Regions from separate parts of the Actinospica acidiphila genome, predicted to be linked through region 1. Evidence: riboswitches for the same ligand, from Rfam matches in the RefSeq annotation. Region 1 holds a riboswitch; each other region holds the start of a gene.
What was found. Region 1 has a riboswitch for cyclic di-AMP ahead of HXP48_RS04075 (M23 family metallopeptidase). Riboswitches for the same ligand answer to the same signal wherever they lie in the genome.

Region 1 (5,229 bases):
ACGGGCTTTGCCTCTGAGGCAAGAAAATTGCCCCAAAGGCAAAGTCCGGTGCTCAATGGAGGCATGAGCTCCTCCGAGACCGAGCCGCGGGACGAGCCTGTCGGGGCCCTCCCCGCGGTCGCTCCTCAGCTGCGTGCCCTGCGCCGGCGGGCCTCCCTGACGCTGGAGGCCGCCGCACGGCAGGCGGGCCTGTCACCCGCCCACCTCTCCCGGCTGGAGACCGGACAGCGCCAGCCCTCGCTGCCGATGCTGCTCTCCCTCGCGCGGATCTACGGTACGACCGTCTCCGAGCTGCTCGGGGAGTCGGCCGTCGAGCGTGACGCCGTGGTGCGCGCCGCCGACATGGAACCCACCGAGGCCGGCGGCTGGACCTACTGGCAGGCCGGGGCCGCCGGGCGCGGCATGCAGGCCCTGCGGGTCCACGTGCCGCACGGCTCCCAGGGCGACATCGTGCGCGTCCACCCCGGCGAGGAGTGGCTGTACGTCCTCAAGGGGCGGCTGCGGCTGCGCCTCGGGGACACCCTCCACCGGCTGTCCCCGGGCGACAGCGCTCACTTCGACTCGCTCACCCCGCACCGCATCGCCGCGCAGGACCCCGACGGGGTCGAGCTGCTGTTCGTGCACACCCTGCTGCAGAGTCCCACGGCCGCCCTGTGCCTGGGCCCGACCCATGGAGAGACACCGTGACCGGCAAGGACATGGAGGAGAAGTTCCCGAGGGCCCTCTGGGTCAGGCTGTTCGTCTACGTCGTGGTCGGGCACCTCTTCGCGGCCTTCATCTACTTCCTCTTCGAGATCGCGCCGAAGAAGTAGCGGCCACGGGGCGAGGCGCGCACGGGGGCGGGTGTCAGTCGAGCAGGCGCTCGCGCAGCCGCTCCCGGTGGGCCGGGGTGAGCCCGAGCCCCTGTTCCAGGTAGGCGTCCACGCCGCCCCAGGTCTCCTCGACCGTGTCGAAGGCGGCCGCCAGATACTCCGCGCGCGCGTCGAAGAGCGGGCTGAGCAGCTCCATGACCTCGGGGGAGTAGGCGTCGGGGGAGCTGCCGCTGCGCCGCACCTTGTAGCGGCGGTGCTTGGCGTTGGACTTCAGGTAGTCCTCGACGATCGCGTCGCGCTCCACACACACGGCGAGCAGGGTCACCGCCACCGAGAGGCCCGCGCGGTCCTTGCCGGCCGCGCAGTGCATCAGCGCGGGGACGCTGTCCTCGGCGAGCGCGCGCAGCACCTGGGAGTGCTCGGGGGTCCGCTCCTTGATGATCGTGCGGTACGAGGTGATCATGCGGTCCGCGCCCTGGCCGTCGGCGAGGATCGCGCGCAGCTGGTCCAGGTCGCCGTCGCGCACCATCTTCCAGAACTCCGCGCCGTCGGCCGGGTCGCTCAGCGGCAGGTTGACGTTGCGCACGCCCGGCAGTGCCACGTCCGGGCCCTCCAGCTTCTGGTCGGCCGCGTTGCGGAAGTCGAACACGGTGTGCAGACCGAGCGAGGAGAGGAAGGCGGCGTCCTCCGCGGTGGCGTGGGCGAGGTGACCGCTGCGGAACAGCACCCCGTGCCGCACCCGCCGGCCGTCCACCGTGGGCAGCCCGCCCACGTCGCGGAAGTTGCGCACCCCGGTCAGCTGGGGCTCGGTCGACGGGATCTCCTGCGTCACGGACGGCTCCTCCCACTTCGCGCCGTCGCCGCGGCTCGTCGACGGGCACCACTCGACGATACGACATGGCTGCCAGGGGCAACGAGGTGTCGGCCGCCCTTGCGACGTTGGATTATGTCGCTTTCTGTTTGTTCCTGAGGCGGGATTCCGGGGCTCGTCCCGCCAAGATCAGGATGTCGCGATTGCGTCGACCGTCCTGCCCGACTTCATGATGAATAGATGATATGTCCGAATAAGACACTTGGGGATAACGTGCCCCGGTAGCAAAGGATTTGAGGATGGGGTGCGTGAGCATCGTCATACCGGTGACCGTGTGCTGTCGCCATGCTCACGTAATTCACCTCCGTGACAAGGGAATTCACCTGCGGCTCACTCGCGGGATCGACGCACGGTGACGTCATTTCCGCCTTTCGATCACGGAAAAAGCGGGTTCGCGGGAACCCGCGCTTGTTTCGCCGCGTCGAGGTCGCTTACGTTCCCAACCGATCCGGACGGACGCCTAATCCTGCCGCCGCCCGGAGCCCGCACACACTGACCCGACGTACGGCAGGAGCGGGGGACCCACAGGTACAACTGCCTGTTCCGGGCCCCGGAAACAGGCTTGGGGTTAAGCCGCGCAGCAACGCGGCCGGACATCTCCAGTCCGCACCCGACAGCTCACCTCGTAGGCGCCGGAGAGGAATTCGTCATGCCCGCGAAGGGTAAGCACCGCCGTACCAAGGCCCAGCGTTTCACCCGCTCCATCGCCGTCGCCGGAACCGGTGGCGCCGCTCTCGCCCTGCCGCTCCTCGGCGCCACCGGCGCGCATGCCGCGACGCCGCAGTCCGCCCCCGAGACGTCGGTCCGGTCGCTCTCCGTCACCGGCCAGCAGGCCAAGGCCGAGAAGGGCGACGAGGTCCGCACGTACACCGTGAAGGCCGGCGACTACCTCGCCAAGATCGCCGAGGCCGAGCACGTCGACGGTGGCTGGAAGCAGCTCTACGCGGACAACCGCGAGGCCGTCGGTGACGACCCGTCGCTCATCCACCCGGGTCTGAAGCTCTCCATCGACGGCAAGGCCGCCAAGAGCGCCCCGAAGCAGTCCACTTCGCCGCAGGCCGCCGAGCCCGCCGCGCCCAAGGCGGAGAAGCCGGCCGAGAAGCCCGCGCAGAAGGCCGCCGAGGAGTCCTCCTCCAACGAGGCGTCCACGCAGACCGCCCCCGCCTCCGGCTTCACCTCCCCGGTGTCCGGCGGCAGCGTCGGCACCGCCTACAAGGTGGCCGGCAGCATGTGGTCCAGCGGCTACCACACCGGTGCCGACTTCGTCGTCCCGACCGGCACCCCCCTGAAGGCCGTCGGCGCCGGCACCGTCGTCTCCGCCGGCTGGGGTGGCGCGTACGGCAACCAGGTCGTCATCCAGCTGAACGACGGCCACTACGCCCAGTACGCCCACCTGTCCTCCCTGTCCGTCTCCGCGGGCCAGACGGTGAGCGCCGGCCAGCAGGTCGGTCTCTCCGGTGCGACCGGCAACGTGACCGGCCCGCACCTGCACTTCGAGATCCGCACCAGCCCGGACTACGGCTCGGACGTGGACCCGATCTCGTACCTCCGCGGCAAGGGCGTCTCCCTCTGACACCCGGAGCTCCGGCTCCCGAGCGGCACCCTTCCTGACACGCGCGCCGAAGGCCGACCCCGATCCACGGGGCCGGCCTTCGGTGTGTCCGGGCCCGTGCCGGGCGCGGGGCCGTACCTATTCCTGGCTTGGCCAAACCTTGAAGTGGCTTATCTCACCGCGCGTCAACCCCCGCCTACGGTCGCGTAGGTCACATCCGAAGGTGAATCATGTCCGGCTGTGGCAGACGATTCGAAGAGTGACAAGGCAACAGTGATCGGGTCGTACGTGGCGGTGGGGGACAGCTTCACCGAGGGCGTCGGCGACCCCGGGCCCGACGGGGCGTTCGTCGGCTGGGCCGACCGGCTCGCCGTTCTGCTCGCGGACCGCAGGCCCGAGGGCGACTTCCGGTACGTCAACCTCGCCGTGCGCGGCAAGCTGCTGGACCAGATCGTGGCCGACCAGGTCCCCCGGGCCGTCGAACTCGCCCCGGACCTGGTCTCCTTCTGCGCGGGCGGCAACGACATCCTGCGCCCGGGCACCGACCCGGACGAGGTGGCCGAACGGTTCGAGAAGGCGATCGCCCAGCTCGCGGCGGCCTGCGGCACGGTTCTGGTGACGACCGGGTTCGACACCCGGGGCGTCCCGCTGCTCAAGCATCTGCGGGGCAAGATCGCCACGTACAACGGGCACGTGAGGGCGGTCGCCGACCGGTACGGCTGCCCGGTGCTCGACCTGTGGTCGCTGCGCAGCGTGCAGGACCGCAGGGCGTGGGACGCCGACCGGCTGCACCTCTCGCCCGAGGGACACACCCGCGTCGCACTGCGCGCGGGTCTCGCCCTCGGCCTGGAGGTGCCCGCCGATCCGGAGCAGCCGTGGCCGCAGCTTCCGCCGCGCGGCACGCTGGAGATCCGGCGGGACGACGTCCACTGGGCCCGCGAGTACCTCGTCCCGTGGATCGGGCGCCGCCTCCGCGGGGAGTCCTCGGGCGACCACGTCACGGCCAAGGGGACGCTGTCCCCGGCGGACATCCGCTCGCGGATCGCGAAGGTGGCGTGAGGCGCGGTCCGCGGGGCGCGCGGTCCGCTGGGCGCCCGGGGCGCGGGGTGGCTGGGCCGGCGGGGCGTGTGCGGGCCGGTTTGTGGCTGGTCGCGCAGTTCCCCGCGCCCCTGAGGGGGCGTGGTGCTCGCGTGTCTTGAAGGCCACGTGAAGCTGCGTGCCTCGGGGGCGTGTGCGGGCCGGTTTGTGGCTGGTCGCGCAGTTCCTCGCGCCCCTGAGGGGGCCGCGGTGCTCGCGTGTCTTGAGGGCGCGGGGCTGATGACGCCCTGAGGGGGCGCGGGGAACTGCGCGTCGGGGGTTCGGGGGCGGAGCCCCCGTGGCGGGAGGGCGGGGCGGGGGCTGTTTCCACAACCACCCCGGCCGTAGGCGCCACCGCACATAATGGAAACTCCGATCGATTCCATCTGGAGGTACCGTGGCCGCTTCTTCCGCCCCCGGACGGGGCTCGGCGCCCTGCGGCCCCCGGCCTTCGGCGCGGAGCCGGCCGGTGAGCGTCTGGCCCGGATCCACAGGTCCCCGCACTTCGCGAACGGCGTGTTCCAGAACCCGGGCGGACCGGCCCGTGTACGTCCCTCCGGTTCGGGACGGGACATGGCCAAGCAGTTCCTCGACAAGGACTCCCGCTCCCGCCGCGCCCCCCGGGGCACGATCCCCGTACATCCCACCACCCTCGCCGACCTGAACCGCCCGCCCGCGACCGGGCTCCGCCTGACGTGGATGGGCCACTCCAGCGTGCTCGCGGAGATCGACGGACAGCGGGTGCTGTTCGACCCCGTGTGGGGCGAGCGCTGCTCGCCGTTCCCCTTCGCGGGACCGAAGCGGCTGCACCCCGTGCCGCTGCCGCTGGCCGCGCTCGGCCCGGTGGACGTCGTGGTGATCTCCCACGACCACTACGACCACCTGGACATGCTGACGATCAAGGAACTGGCCGGCAC
Region 2 (5,229 bases), 1.0 Mb from region 1:
CCCAGTACGCGACCGGGTCGGGCGGCCCGTCGACCGCGTACATCCAGGCGATCTTGTGCCTGAGCTGGGTCAGCATCGACGTCAGAGCCGGGCTGCCGGAGGCCTGGGCGAGCGTCTCATGGAACCAGCCGCCCAGCGAGCGCAGGTCGTCGCTGCTGCCCTGACGTGCGCGTTCCTGTCCCAACCTGACCAGGCCGCGGAGCACCTTGAGATGGGCGTCGGTGCGCCGCTGGGCCGCCCGGGAGGCGCCCAGGGGCTCCAGGAGCTGGCGCATCTCCAGCAGGTCGGCGGCCTCCTGCTCGGTGGGTTCGGCCACGCACGCGCCCGCGTGCCGACGGGTCACCACGAACCCCTCGGCCTCCAGGGTGCGCAGCGCCTCGCGGACGGGGACGCGGGAGACGCCGTAGCGACGGGCGAGCAGTTCCTCGGTGAGCCGGCCCCCGCGCTCGTAGACACCGGCGACGATGTCGTCCCGGATCGCCGTGCACACCGAGTGCGCGGGAATACGCATGACCGACCTCCGGCTTAATCCCCGTGAAACGTCGACGATTGACGTCCGTTCGTGACTCTATTGCAATCGACGACATTTTCCGACGGCGGACCGGAATCCATACATAATTTTTGGACAGGCGGCGCCCGCGCGGAAGGGTTCGAAAACGGCGAAAGCCCCGGCTCGTGGGAGCCGGGGCCCGGAAGGCGTTAGGACGCGCCTCAGATGTTCACGCCGTGCGACCGGAGGTAGGAGACCGGGTCGAGGTCGGAGCCGTACTCGGCGGACATGCGCGCCTCGAAGTGGAGGTGGGCGCCGGTGACGTTGCCGGTGGCGCCGGACACGCCGATCTGCTGGCCGGCGGTGACCTCCTGCCCCGCCGACACGGAGACGGACGACAGGTGCGCGTACTGGGTGTACGTGCCGTCGTGCATCTTGATGACGACCTGGTTGCCGTACGCGCCGCCCCAGCCGGCCTCGACGACCGTGCCGACGCCGACGGACTGGACGGGGGTGCCGCTCGCGGCGTGGAAGTCGATCCCGGTGTGGCTGCCGGACGACCAGATGGCGCCGCCGCTCTGGTACGCGGTCGACACGTACGAGCCGGGGATCGGGGAGACGAAGGTGTTGAGGCGCTTGCGCTCCGCCTCACGCGCGGCGCGCTCCTTCTCGGCGCGGGCCTTCTCGGCCTCCTCCACCGCGCGCTCCCGGGCCGCCTCCTCGGCGGCCTTGCGCGCGGCCTCCTGGGCCGCCACGCGGGCGGCCTCGTGCTGGGCGGCGGCCTGGGCGTCGACGCGGTCGGCGACCACGTCGCCGAGGGTGACGACGGGGGTGAGGCCGGTCTGTGCCGCGGCCGGTTCGGCGGCGAGCGCGGGGGCCGCGAGGGAGCCGACGACGCCGGTGCCCGCGAGGGCCGCGACGCCCGCGGCGCGGGCGGTGCCGCGCTGGACGCGGCTGGGACGACGGTGCTTCCCGGTGGCGCGGGTGAACGCCATGTACAAGCTGGTCCTTTCCTTCCCTCTCGCCTACCGGGTTAGCTGACGGGTTCGGAGCAGGAAGGTCTCCTACGGACCCCCTCGCGACACGCGCGGGCGTCCGATTCACCCCAGGGACTTCGTGTGGGTCCCCGGCTCCCCTGGCTCGCGCCGTACGGGGACTCGGCGATGACTGTCCGGTGCCGCGGATGCGGCGCACTGCCCGACGAACAGCCCGCACGAAACTAAGCGGGACATCTCGCAATCCTCAAACGGATCCCGGGTTTTGTAGCGCATCCCACAGGGCAGACGGGCAACCTCCGCCCCAATTCGGGCATAAGGGAGCCCCGGTGACGTACCCGTCCACCGGGGCTCCCGCACGCGTGCGTCCCGTCGTCGGCCCTACTCGGCCGGGACGACGGTGACTTCGCCGATCCCCAGCGCCTCCACGGGCGCCTTGATCTGCGCGGCGTCACCGACGAGCACGGTCACCAGACGGTCCACCGGGAAGGCGTTCACGACGGCCGCCGTGGCCTCCACGGTGCCCGTCGCCGCCAACTGCCGGTACAGGTCGGCCTGGTAGTGGTCCGGCAGGTGCTGCTCGACCTGATCGGCCAGGGTGCTCGCGACGGCCGCGGCGGTCTCGTACTTGAGCGGCGCCACGCCCACCAGGTTCTGCACGGCGACGTCACGCTCGTCGTCGGTGAGGCCCTCGGCGGCCAGCGTGCGCAGCACGGTCCACAGGTCGTCCAGCGCGGGGCCGGTGTTGGGGGTGTCGACCGAGCCGCTGATGGCCAGCATCGACGCGCCGGTGCCGTCGGGGGCCGAGCGCAGCACCTGGCCGAACGCCCGTACGCCGTAGGTGTATCCCTTCTCCTCGCGCAGGACGCGGTCCAGACGGGAGGTCAGGGTGCCGCCGAGGCAGTACGTGCCGAGCACCTGCGCGGGCCACACCCGGTCATGGCGGTCCGGGCCGGTACGGCCGAGCAGCAGCTGCGTCTGCACGGCGCCGGGCCGGTCCACGATGACGACGCGGCCGGTGTCGTCCGCCACCACGGGCGGGACGGGCCGCGGCTGCGCCTGGGAGCCCGTCCAGGCGCCCAGGGTGTCGGCGAGCAGCGCGTCCAGGTCGACGCCGGTGAGGTCGCCGACCACCACGGCGGTCGCCGTGGCCGGGCGGACGTGCTTCTCGTAGAAGCCGCGCACGGCCGCGGAGTCGATGCGCTCGACGGTCTCCTCGGTGCCCTGGCGCGGACGGGACATGCGCGCGCTCGCCGGGAACAGCTCCTTGGCGAGCTCCTTCGCGGCGCGGCGGGACGGGTTCGCCAGCTCGTGCGGGATCTCGTCGAGGCGGTTGCGGACCAGCCGCTCGATCTCGCTGTCGGCAAAGGCGGGCGCGCGCAGGGCGTCGGCGACCAGTCCGAGCCCCTTGGCGAGCCGCGAGGCGGGCACCTCCAGGCTGAGGCGGACGCCGGGGTGGTCGGCGTGCGCGTCGAGGGTGGCGCCGCAGCGCTCCAGCTCAGCGGCGAACTCCTCGGCGGAGTGCTTGTCGGTGCCCTCGGAGAAGGCGCGGGCCATGATCGTGGCCACGCCGTCCAGGCCCTCCGGCTCCGCGTCCAGGGGCGCGTCGAGGACCACCTCGACGGCGACGACCTGCTGGCCGGGGCGGTGGCAGCGCAGCACCGTCAGGCCGTTGTCGAGGGCGCCGCGCTCGGGGGCCGGGAAGGCCCAGGGCTTGGCCTCGCCCGCCTGCGGCCGGGGGTGGAACTCCATCGTGGCGAGCTCGGTCACTTCGCCGCCTCCTCGTTCTCGTCGGCGCCGGCTGCGGCGGCTTCCTCGGTGTCGTCGGCGGCGTCACCGGCCGCCGGGGCGACGGGCTCGTAGACGAGCACGGCGCGGTTGTCGGGCCGCAGGCGCGCCTTGGCGACCTCCTGGACCTCCTCGGCCGTCACCTCCAGGACCCGGCTCACGGCGGTCAGGGCGAGCTGCGGGTCGCCGAACAGCACGGCGTAGCGGCACAGTTCGTCGGCGCGGCCGGCGACCGTGCCGAGCCGGTCGAGCCACTCGCGCTCCAGCTGGGCCTGGGCGCGCTCCATCTCCTCGGCGGTGGGGCCCTCCTCGGCGAACCGGGCGAGCTCCTCGTCGATGGCGGCCTCGATCACCGGCACCTCGACGTCGCCGGACGTCTTGACGTCCAGCCAGCCCAGGGACGGCGCCCCGGCCAGCCGCAGCAGGCCGAACCCGGCCGCGACGGCCGTACGGTCGCGGCGCACCAGGCGGTTGTAAATCCGCGAGGACTCGCCGCCGCCGAGGACGGTGAGCGCCAGGTCCGCGGCGTCGCTCGCGCGCGTGCCGTCCTCCGGGAGCCGGTAGGCGGCCATCAGCGCCCGCGCGGGGACCTCCTCCTCGACGACCTCGCGCAGTTCCTCCCCGATGATGTCGGGCAGCGAGCCGTCGCGCGGGGCGGGCTTGCCGTCGTGCGACGGGATGGAGCCGAAGTACTTCTCGATCCAGGCGAGCGTCTGCTCGGGGTCGATGTCGCCGACCACGGACAGCACCGCGTTGTTCGGCGCGTAGTACGTGCGGAAGAACTGGCGGGCGTCCTCCAGGGTCGCCGCGTCCAGGTCCGCCATCGACCCGATCGGGGTGTGGTGGTAGGGGTGGCCCTCCGGGTAGGAGAGGGCGGTCAGCTTCTCGAACGCCGTGCCGTAGGGGACGTTGTCGTAGCGCTGACGGCGCTCGTTCTTCACCACGTCCCGCTGGTTCTCCATGGACTCCTCGTCCAGGGCGGTCAGCAGGGAGCCCATGCGGTCGGCCTCCAGCCAGAGGGCGAGCTCCAGCTGGTGGGCGGGCATGGTCTCGAAGTAGTTGGTCCGCTCGAAGCTGGTGGTGCCGTTGAGCGAGCCGCCGGCGCCCTGCACCAGTTCGAAGTGGCCGTTCCCCTTCACCTGGGCGGAGCCCTGGAACATCAGGTGCTCGAAAAGGTGAGCCAGGCCGGTACGGCCCTTGACCTCGTGCCGTGAGCCCACGTCGTACCAGAGGCACACCGCCGCGACCGGGGTCAGGTGGTCCTCGGAGAGCACCACGCGCAGGCCGTTGGCCAGGCGGTGTTCGGTCGCTGTCAGGCCCCCGGAGCCTGCCTGGGCTGTGGCCGTGTGACCCATGGGCATGTACGTCCCTTCGATCGCGAAGGCGGTCGTCGTCGACACCGCCGTTTCTGCCGGTCCTGCCACTGTATGCAAGCGTGCGGACAGCCGGTGGAGTTCCCGGACCGGGCCGCTACGCCGAGAGCGAGAACCTGGTGGGGCGGGTGGTGTGAGGGGTGCGGGAGGTGTGGGAAGCGCACGGCGCGTGACGGGGGGTGTGCGCCGGGTCGCTCCCTGGGGTGCGCCGTCGTGCGCTGTCGGGGTGCGGGCGGGTGGGGGTGCGCGCCGGGGTGAGCCGCGGAGGGGGCGAGCCGTGCGCACGCGGGGGCGGTGCCGGCCCGGGGTGACCCGGCCGGGAGGTGGATGCGGTCTGCGGGGTGACCCCGCCGACGGGGTTGGGCGCGGTCCGCGGGGTAGGCGCGGGGGGCTGCGGGGCGACCTCGCTGAGGGGTTGGGCGCGGTCCGCAAGGCAGGCGCGCGAGGGGCCGCGGGCGACCTCGCCGAGGAGTGGACGCGATCTGCGGTGCCGGCGCGCGGAGGGGTGGTGGCGGTCCGCGGGGCAGGCGCGCGGAGGGGTGGACGCGGGCCGTGGGGCGACCCCGCGACGTGCGCGGCGACG
Region 3 (5,229 bases), 2.1 Mb from region 1:
CGTCGGTCTGCACATCATCGGCATCGCGTCGCTGCTCGGCGGCTTCCTCACCCAGATGAAGGCGATGGGCGCGGGCACCGCCCGCTTCGTCCCCGCGATGCTGCACGGCGCGCTGACGATGCTGGTCACCGGCGTCGCCCTCGTGGGTCTCAACGAGGCCCAGGATTACTCCGTCGACCACGTCAAGATCGGCGTGAAGCTGGCGCTGCTGATCGTGATCCTCGGCCTGGTCTACGTGAAGCGGGACGAGGAGAAGGTGGACAAGGGCGTCTTCGGCCTGGTCGGCCTGCTGACCGTGGCCAACATCTTCATCGCGGTCCTCTGGACCTGAGCCCCTCGTCCCGGAACACCGGGCGCCGCCGTGGACACGGAAACCGCCGACCGAGCCGTCACCGGCCCGGTCGGCGGTTTCCGTTTCCGCGCGTCGAGAGGCCCGTCAGGCCGGGCGGACGATGCTGTGGATCGCGGAGTCGCCGTCGTAGTAGATCGACTCCTCGCGGACGTACGTGCCCGGCTTCGGGGCGTGGATCATCATGCCGTTGCCGATGTAGATGCCCACGTGGGTGACGTCGTCGTAGAAGAAGACCAGGTCACCGGGTTGCGCCTGGGACACCGGGACGGTGGTGCCCGCGTTCACCTGGTCGTACGTGGTGCGCGGGAGGGAGACGCCGGCGGCCTTCCAGGCGGCCTGGGTCAGCCCCGAGCAGTCGTAGGAGCCGGGTCCGGTCGCGCCCCAGACGTACGGCTTGCCGATCTGCGCGCGGGCGAAGGCGAGGGCCTTCTCCGCCTTGGTGCCGTACGACGAGTCGGCCGGCGGGGTCTCGGCCGAGCCGGTGGACCCGGAGCCCTCCGAGGCGCCGCCGCCCTGCTGCGCGGCCTCCTCGCGGGCCTGCTCCTGCTCCGCCTGCTGACGGGCCAGCTCCGCCGCCTTGCGGGCTGCCTCCTCCTGCTTGCGCTTCTCGATCGCGGCGAGCCGCGCCTTCTCCTCCGCGGTCAGCTTCGACAGCAGTTCGCGCGCGTCGGCGAGCTTCTTCTGGACGGTGGCCTTGGCCGTCTTCAGGTCGCCCTGCGTCTCGGTGAGCGTGCGGAGGCTCTCGGTGGCCTCCTGCCGCTTCTTCATCGTCTCGGTCTGCTGGGTGACGTAGTCGTCCACCGCCGCCTTCTGGCGGCCGGTCATCCGGTCCAGCACCTGACGCTGGTCGAAGATGTCCTGCGGGGTCTCCGCGAGCAGGAACGTCGCGGTGTCCGGCATGCCCGCGCCGGTGCGGTACTGGGCGGCGGCGTAGGAGCCCAGCTCCGAGCGCGCGTCGTTCAGCTTCTGTGTGCGCTTCGCCACGTCGTCGAGGAGGGTGTCGACGCGCTTGCGCTGCTTGGTGGTCTTCTCCTTGGCCGCGTTGTACTTCTCGGTCGCCGACTCGGCCTGGCGGTAGAGGTCGCCGACCTTCTTCTCCACCTCCTCCAGGCTCGGCCGGTCCTCGCCGGGGGAGGCGTTGGCCGTCTGGGAGAGCAGGGCCACAGAGGTGAGCGCGGCCGTGGCGAGGGCCGGGGTGCGTATGCCTGCCACGCGCGTGCCGGGGGTGCGCGACTTGCGGTGCGACGCCAAGGGAGGCGACTCCTTCCGGTGCTCCGCCTACCGGGTTAGCTGTCGGGTTCGGGCGGGTGGAAGGGTTGCCCTACGGCCTCTCCGAAGAGTGGGCCGATTCACCCCAAGTCTCGGTGGGTCCCCGGCTCCGGCTGCCCTGGCGGACAGTGACGGACTCGGCGGGGGCCGCGCGGCCCGGCGAGGTTCGCCGGCGGGGGACGAGCGGCCCGGACGGCACGGTAGCCAACTGGTGTGGCCCTTGTGAAGGTTGATGGGTGATATGCCCGATACATTTTCGTGACCTTCTTGTGGATGTCACGCACGGTGAGGCGCCGACCGTGGAGGGTGCCCGCCGCGGCGCCCCGGGGAGGGGACGGGGGATGTTTCCGGGGCGGGCCCGGGTTGTCGGTGGAGCGCCCTAGACTCGGAGAGCGATGAGCAGCCTCTTTGACGACAGCTTCCTGGCGGACCTCCAGGCCCAGCGCGGCCCGGCGGACGAGCCCCCGCCGCCGCCCGAGGACGAGCACGCCCCGGAGCCCCTGCCGGACGACCTGTTCGGCGGGAAGTTCGACGTGCCCCCGGAGCGGGACTCCTACTACCGGGACGGCGCCCCGCGCCCGGTGATCGACTCCGCCGCGCTGCTGGAGGGGCTGAACGACAACCAGCGCGCCGCGGTCGTGCACTCCGGCTCCCCGCTGCTCATCGTCGCCGGAGCCGGGTCCGGCAAGACCCGCGTGCTCACCCACCGCATCGCCCACCTGCTCGCCGAGCGGGGCGTGCACCCGGGCCAGATCCTCGCGATCACCTTCACCAACAAGGCCGCGGGCGAGATGAGGGAGCGCGTCGAGCAGCTCGTCGGCCCCCGGGCGAACGCGATGTGGGTGATGACCTTCCACAGCGCGTGCGTCCGCATCCTGCGCCGCGAGTCCAAGAAGCTCGGCTTCACGTCGTCCTTCTCGATCTACGACGCCGCCGACTCCAAGCGTCTGATGGCCCTGGTCTGCCGTGACCTGGACCTCGACCCCAAGCGCTTCCCGCCGAAGTCCTTCAGCGCCAAGATCAGCAACCTGAAGAACGAGCTGATCGACGAGGAGGACTTCGCCGCCCAGGCCACCGACGGCTTCGAGAAGACCCTCGCCCAGGCCTACGCGCTCTACCAGTCCCGCCTGCGCGAGGCGAACGCGCTGGACTTCGACGACCTGATCATGACGACGGTCAACCTGCTCCGCGCCTTCCCCGACGTCGCCGAGCACTACCGCCGCCGCTTCCGGCACGTCCTGGTCGACGAGTACCAGGACACCAACCACGCCCAGTACGCCCTGGTGCGCGAGCTGGTCGGGGGCGCCTCCGAGCACCCCGTCGACGTCCCGCCGGAGGCCGAGGTGCCGCCCGCCGAGCTGTGCGTGGTGGGCGACGCCGACCAGTCCATCTACGCCTTCCGCGGCGCGACGATCCGCAACATCCTCCAGTTCGAGGAGGACTACCCGGACGCGACGACCATCCTGCTGGAGCAGAACTACCGCTCCACGCAGACGATCCTGTCCGCCGCCAACGCCGTCATCGAGCGCAACGAGTCCCGCCGCCCGAAGAACCTGTGGACCAACGCGGGCGAGGGCGCCCGCATCACGGGGTACGTCGCGGACACCGAGCACGACGAGGCGCAGTTCGTCGCCGACGAGATAGACCGCCTCACGGACGCGGGCGAGGCCAAGGCCGGCGACGTCGCCGTCTTCTACCGCACCAACGCCCAGTCCCGTGTCTTCGAGGAGATCTTCATCCGCGTCGGCCTGCCCTACAAGGTCGTCGGCGGCGTGCGCTTCTACGAGCGCAAGGAGGTCCGGGACGTCCTGGCCTACCTGCGGGTGCTGGCCAACCCGGAGGACTCGGTGCCGCTGCGCCGCATCCTCAACGTCCCCAAGCGCGGCATCGGCGACCGCGCCGAGGCCATGATCGACGCGCTCGCCCAGCGGGAGAAGATCAGCTTCCCGCAGGCGCTGCGCCGCGTCGACGAGGCGTACGGCATGGCCGCCCGGTCGGCGAACGCCGTCAAGCGGTTCAACACGCTGATGGAGGACCTCCGCACGGTCGTCGAGTCGGGCGCCGGACCGGCGACGGTGCTGGAGGCCATCCTCGAACGCACCGGCTACCTCGCCGAGTTGCAGGCCTCCACCGATCCGCAGGACGAGACCCGCATCGAGAACCTCCAGGAACTCGCGGCCGTCGCCCTGGAGTTCGAGCAGGAGCGCGGCGAGGGCGAGACGGGCACGCTGGCCGACTTCCTCGAGCAGGTCGCGCTGGTCGCCGACTCCGACCAGATCCCCGACGAGGAGGACGGCGACGGCGTCATCACGCTGATGACCCTGCACACCGCCAAGGGCCTGGAGTTCCCGGTCGTCTTCCTCACCGGCATGGAGGACGGCGTCTTCCCGCACATGCGCGCCCTCGGCCAGACCAAGGAGCTGGAGGAGGAGCGCCGCCTGGCCTACGTCGGCATCACGCGGGCCCGCGAGCGGCTCTACCTCACCCGGTCGGTGATGCGCAGCGCCTGGGGTCAGCCGTCGTACAACCCGCCGTCGCGTTTCCTGGAGGAGATCCCGGCCACGCACCTGGAGTGGAAGCGGACCGGGGCGAGCGGCCCCGTGGCCAACGGCCCGGTGTCCGGGGTGGCCGCGTCGCTGTCGTCCTCCCGCTCCCGCTCGTCCGCGTCGGGCGCCTCCGGCTTCGCCACCCGGCGCACCTCGGAGAAGCCCGTGGTGTCGCTGGCCGTCGGGGACCGGGTCACGCACGACCAGTTCGGTCTGGGCACGGTCGTCGCGGTGAAGGGCACGGGGGCGAACGCCGAGGCGACGATCGACTTCGGCGACGAGAAGCCCAAGCGCCTGCTGCTGCGGTACGCGCCGGTGGAGAAGCTCTAGCCGACCGGGCGGTGGCCCGTCGCGGGGCCGGAGTCCGCTCCGGCCCGGCAGGCCCTACGTCGGTTCGATGCCGTGGCTGCGGAACCAGGCGAGCGGGTCGATCGACGAGCCGCCGCCGGGGCGGACCTCGAAGTGCAGGTGCGGGCCGGTCGAGTTGCCGGAGTTCCCGGAGAACGCGACCTGGTCGCCGGCCTTGACGGTCGCGCCGGAGGGCACCTGGTAGCTGGAGAGGTGGCAGTACCAGGTCTCCGTGCCGTCCTTCGCCGTCACGATCAGCATGTTGCCGTAGGCGGAGTTGTACTGCGTGCGCACCGTGCCGTCGGTCGCCGCCAGCACGGGCGTGCCGTACGAGACGGGGAAGTCGATGCCGGTGTGGAGGGACATCCAGTTGATGCCGGACTGGCCGTAGTAGGCGCTGAGTCCGTGCTGCGCCACCGGGAGCGCGAACTTCGGGCGGAGCCGCTCCTTGCGGGCCGCCTCCTCGGCCGCCCGCTTGCGCTCGAGCTCCTGCTGGGCCTTGAGGTCGATGCGGCCCTGGGCGCGGCTGGCCCGGTCGGCGAAGTCGTCGGCGCCGGCGGCGACACCCTCGAGCTGGGTGTCCAGCTTGACGTTGACGGCGGACGGCTGGACGGGCTGGGCGTCCGCGGCGGTCGTCCGCGCCTCCTGGCCGCCCTCCTCGGACAGGTCGCCCACCGAGGCGGCGGCGATGCCGGCGACTCCCATCACGCACGC

Region 2: linked by a shared signal. The riboswitch ahead of HXP48_RS08205 (M23 family metallopeptidase) and the one ahead of HXP48_RS04075 (M23 family metallopeptidase) in region 1 are both predicted to bind cyclic di-AMP.
Region 3: linked by a shared signal. The riboswitch ahead of HXP48_RS12800 (C40 family peptidase) and the one ahead of HXP48_RS04075 (M23 family metallopeptidase) in region 1 are both predicted to bind cyclic di-AMP.

Annotation. Positions count from the first base shown of each region.
Region 1 is NZ_JABZEM010000002.1:886,874-892,102, reverse strand. Features, by position in the region: gene HXP48_RS04085 (helix-turn-helix domain-containing protein) at 64-687, shown strand; gene HXP48_RS34125 (DUF6126 family protein) at 684-812, shown strand; gene HXP48_RS04080 (tyrosine-protein phosphatase) at 847-1,644, opposite strand; cyclic di-AMP (ydaO/yuaA leader) riboswitch at 2,164-2,328, shown strand; gene HXP48_RS04075 (M23 family metallopeptidase) at 2,333-3,256, shown strand; gene HXP48_RS04070 (SGNH/GDSL hydrolase family protein) at 3,509-4,294, shown strand; gene HXP48_RS04065 (MBL fold metallo-hydrolase) at 4,676-5,229, shown strand, end outside.
Region 2 is NZ_JABZEM010000002.1:1,898,002-1,903,230, forward strand. Features, by position in the region: gene HXP48_RS08200 (GntR family transcriptional regulator) at 1-511, opposite strand, end outside; gene HXP48_RS08205 (M23 family metallopeptidase) at 712-1,485, opposite strand; cyclic di-AMP (ydaO/yuaA leader) riboswitch at 1,498-1,663, opposite strand; gene HXP48_RS08210 (M16 family metallopeptidase) at 1,867-3,255, opposite strand; gene HXP48_RS08215 (M16 family metallopeptidase) at 3,252-4,634, opposite strand.
Region 3 is NZ_JABZEM010000002.1:2,940,772-2,946,000, reverse strand. Features, by position in the region: gene HXP48_RS12805 (hypothetical protein) at 1-331, shown strand, start outside; gene HXP48_RS12800 (C40 family peptidase) at 437-1,603, opposite strand; cyclic di-AMP (ydaO/yuaA leader) riboswitch at 1,628-1,764, opposite strand; gene pcrA (DNA helicase PcrA) at 2,017-4,497, shown strand; gene HXP48_RS35855 (peptidoglycan DD-metalloendopeptidase family protein) at 4,552-5,229, opposite strand, start outside.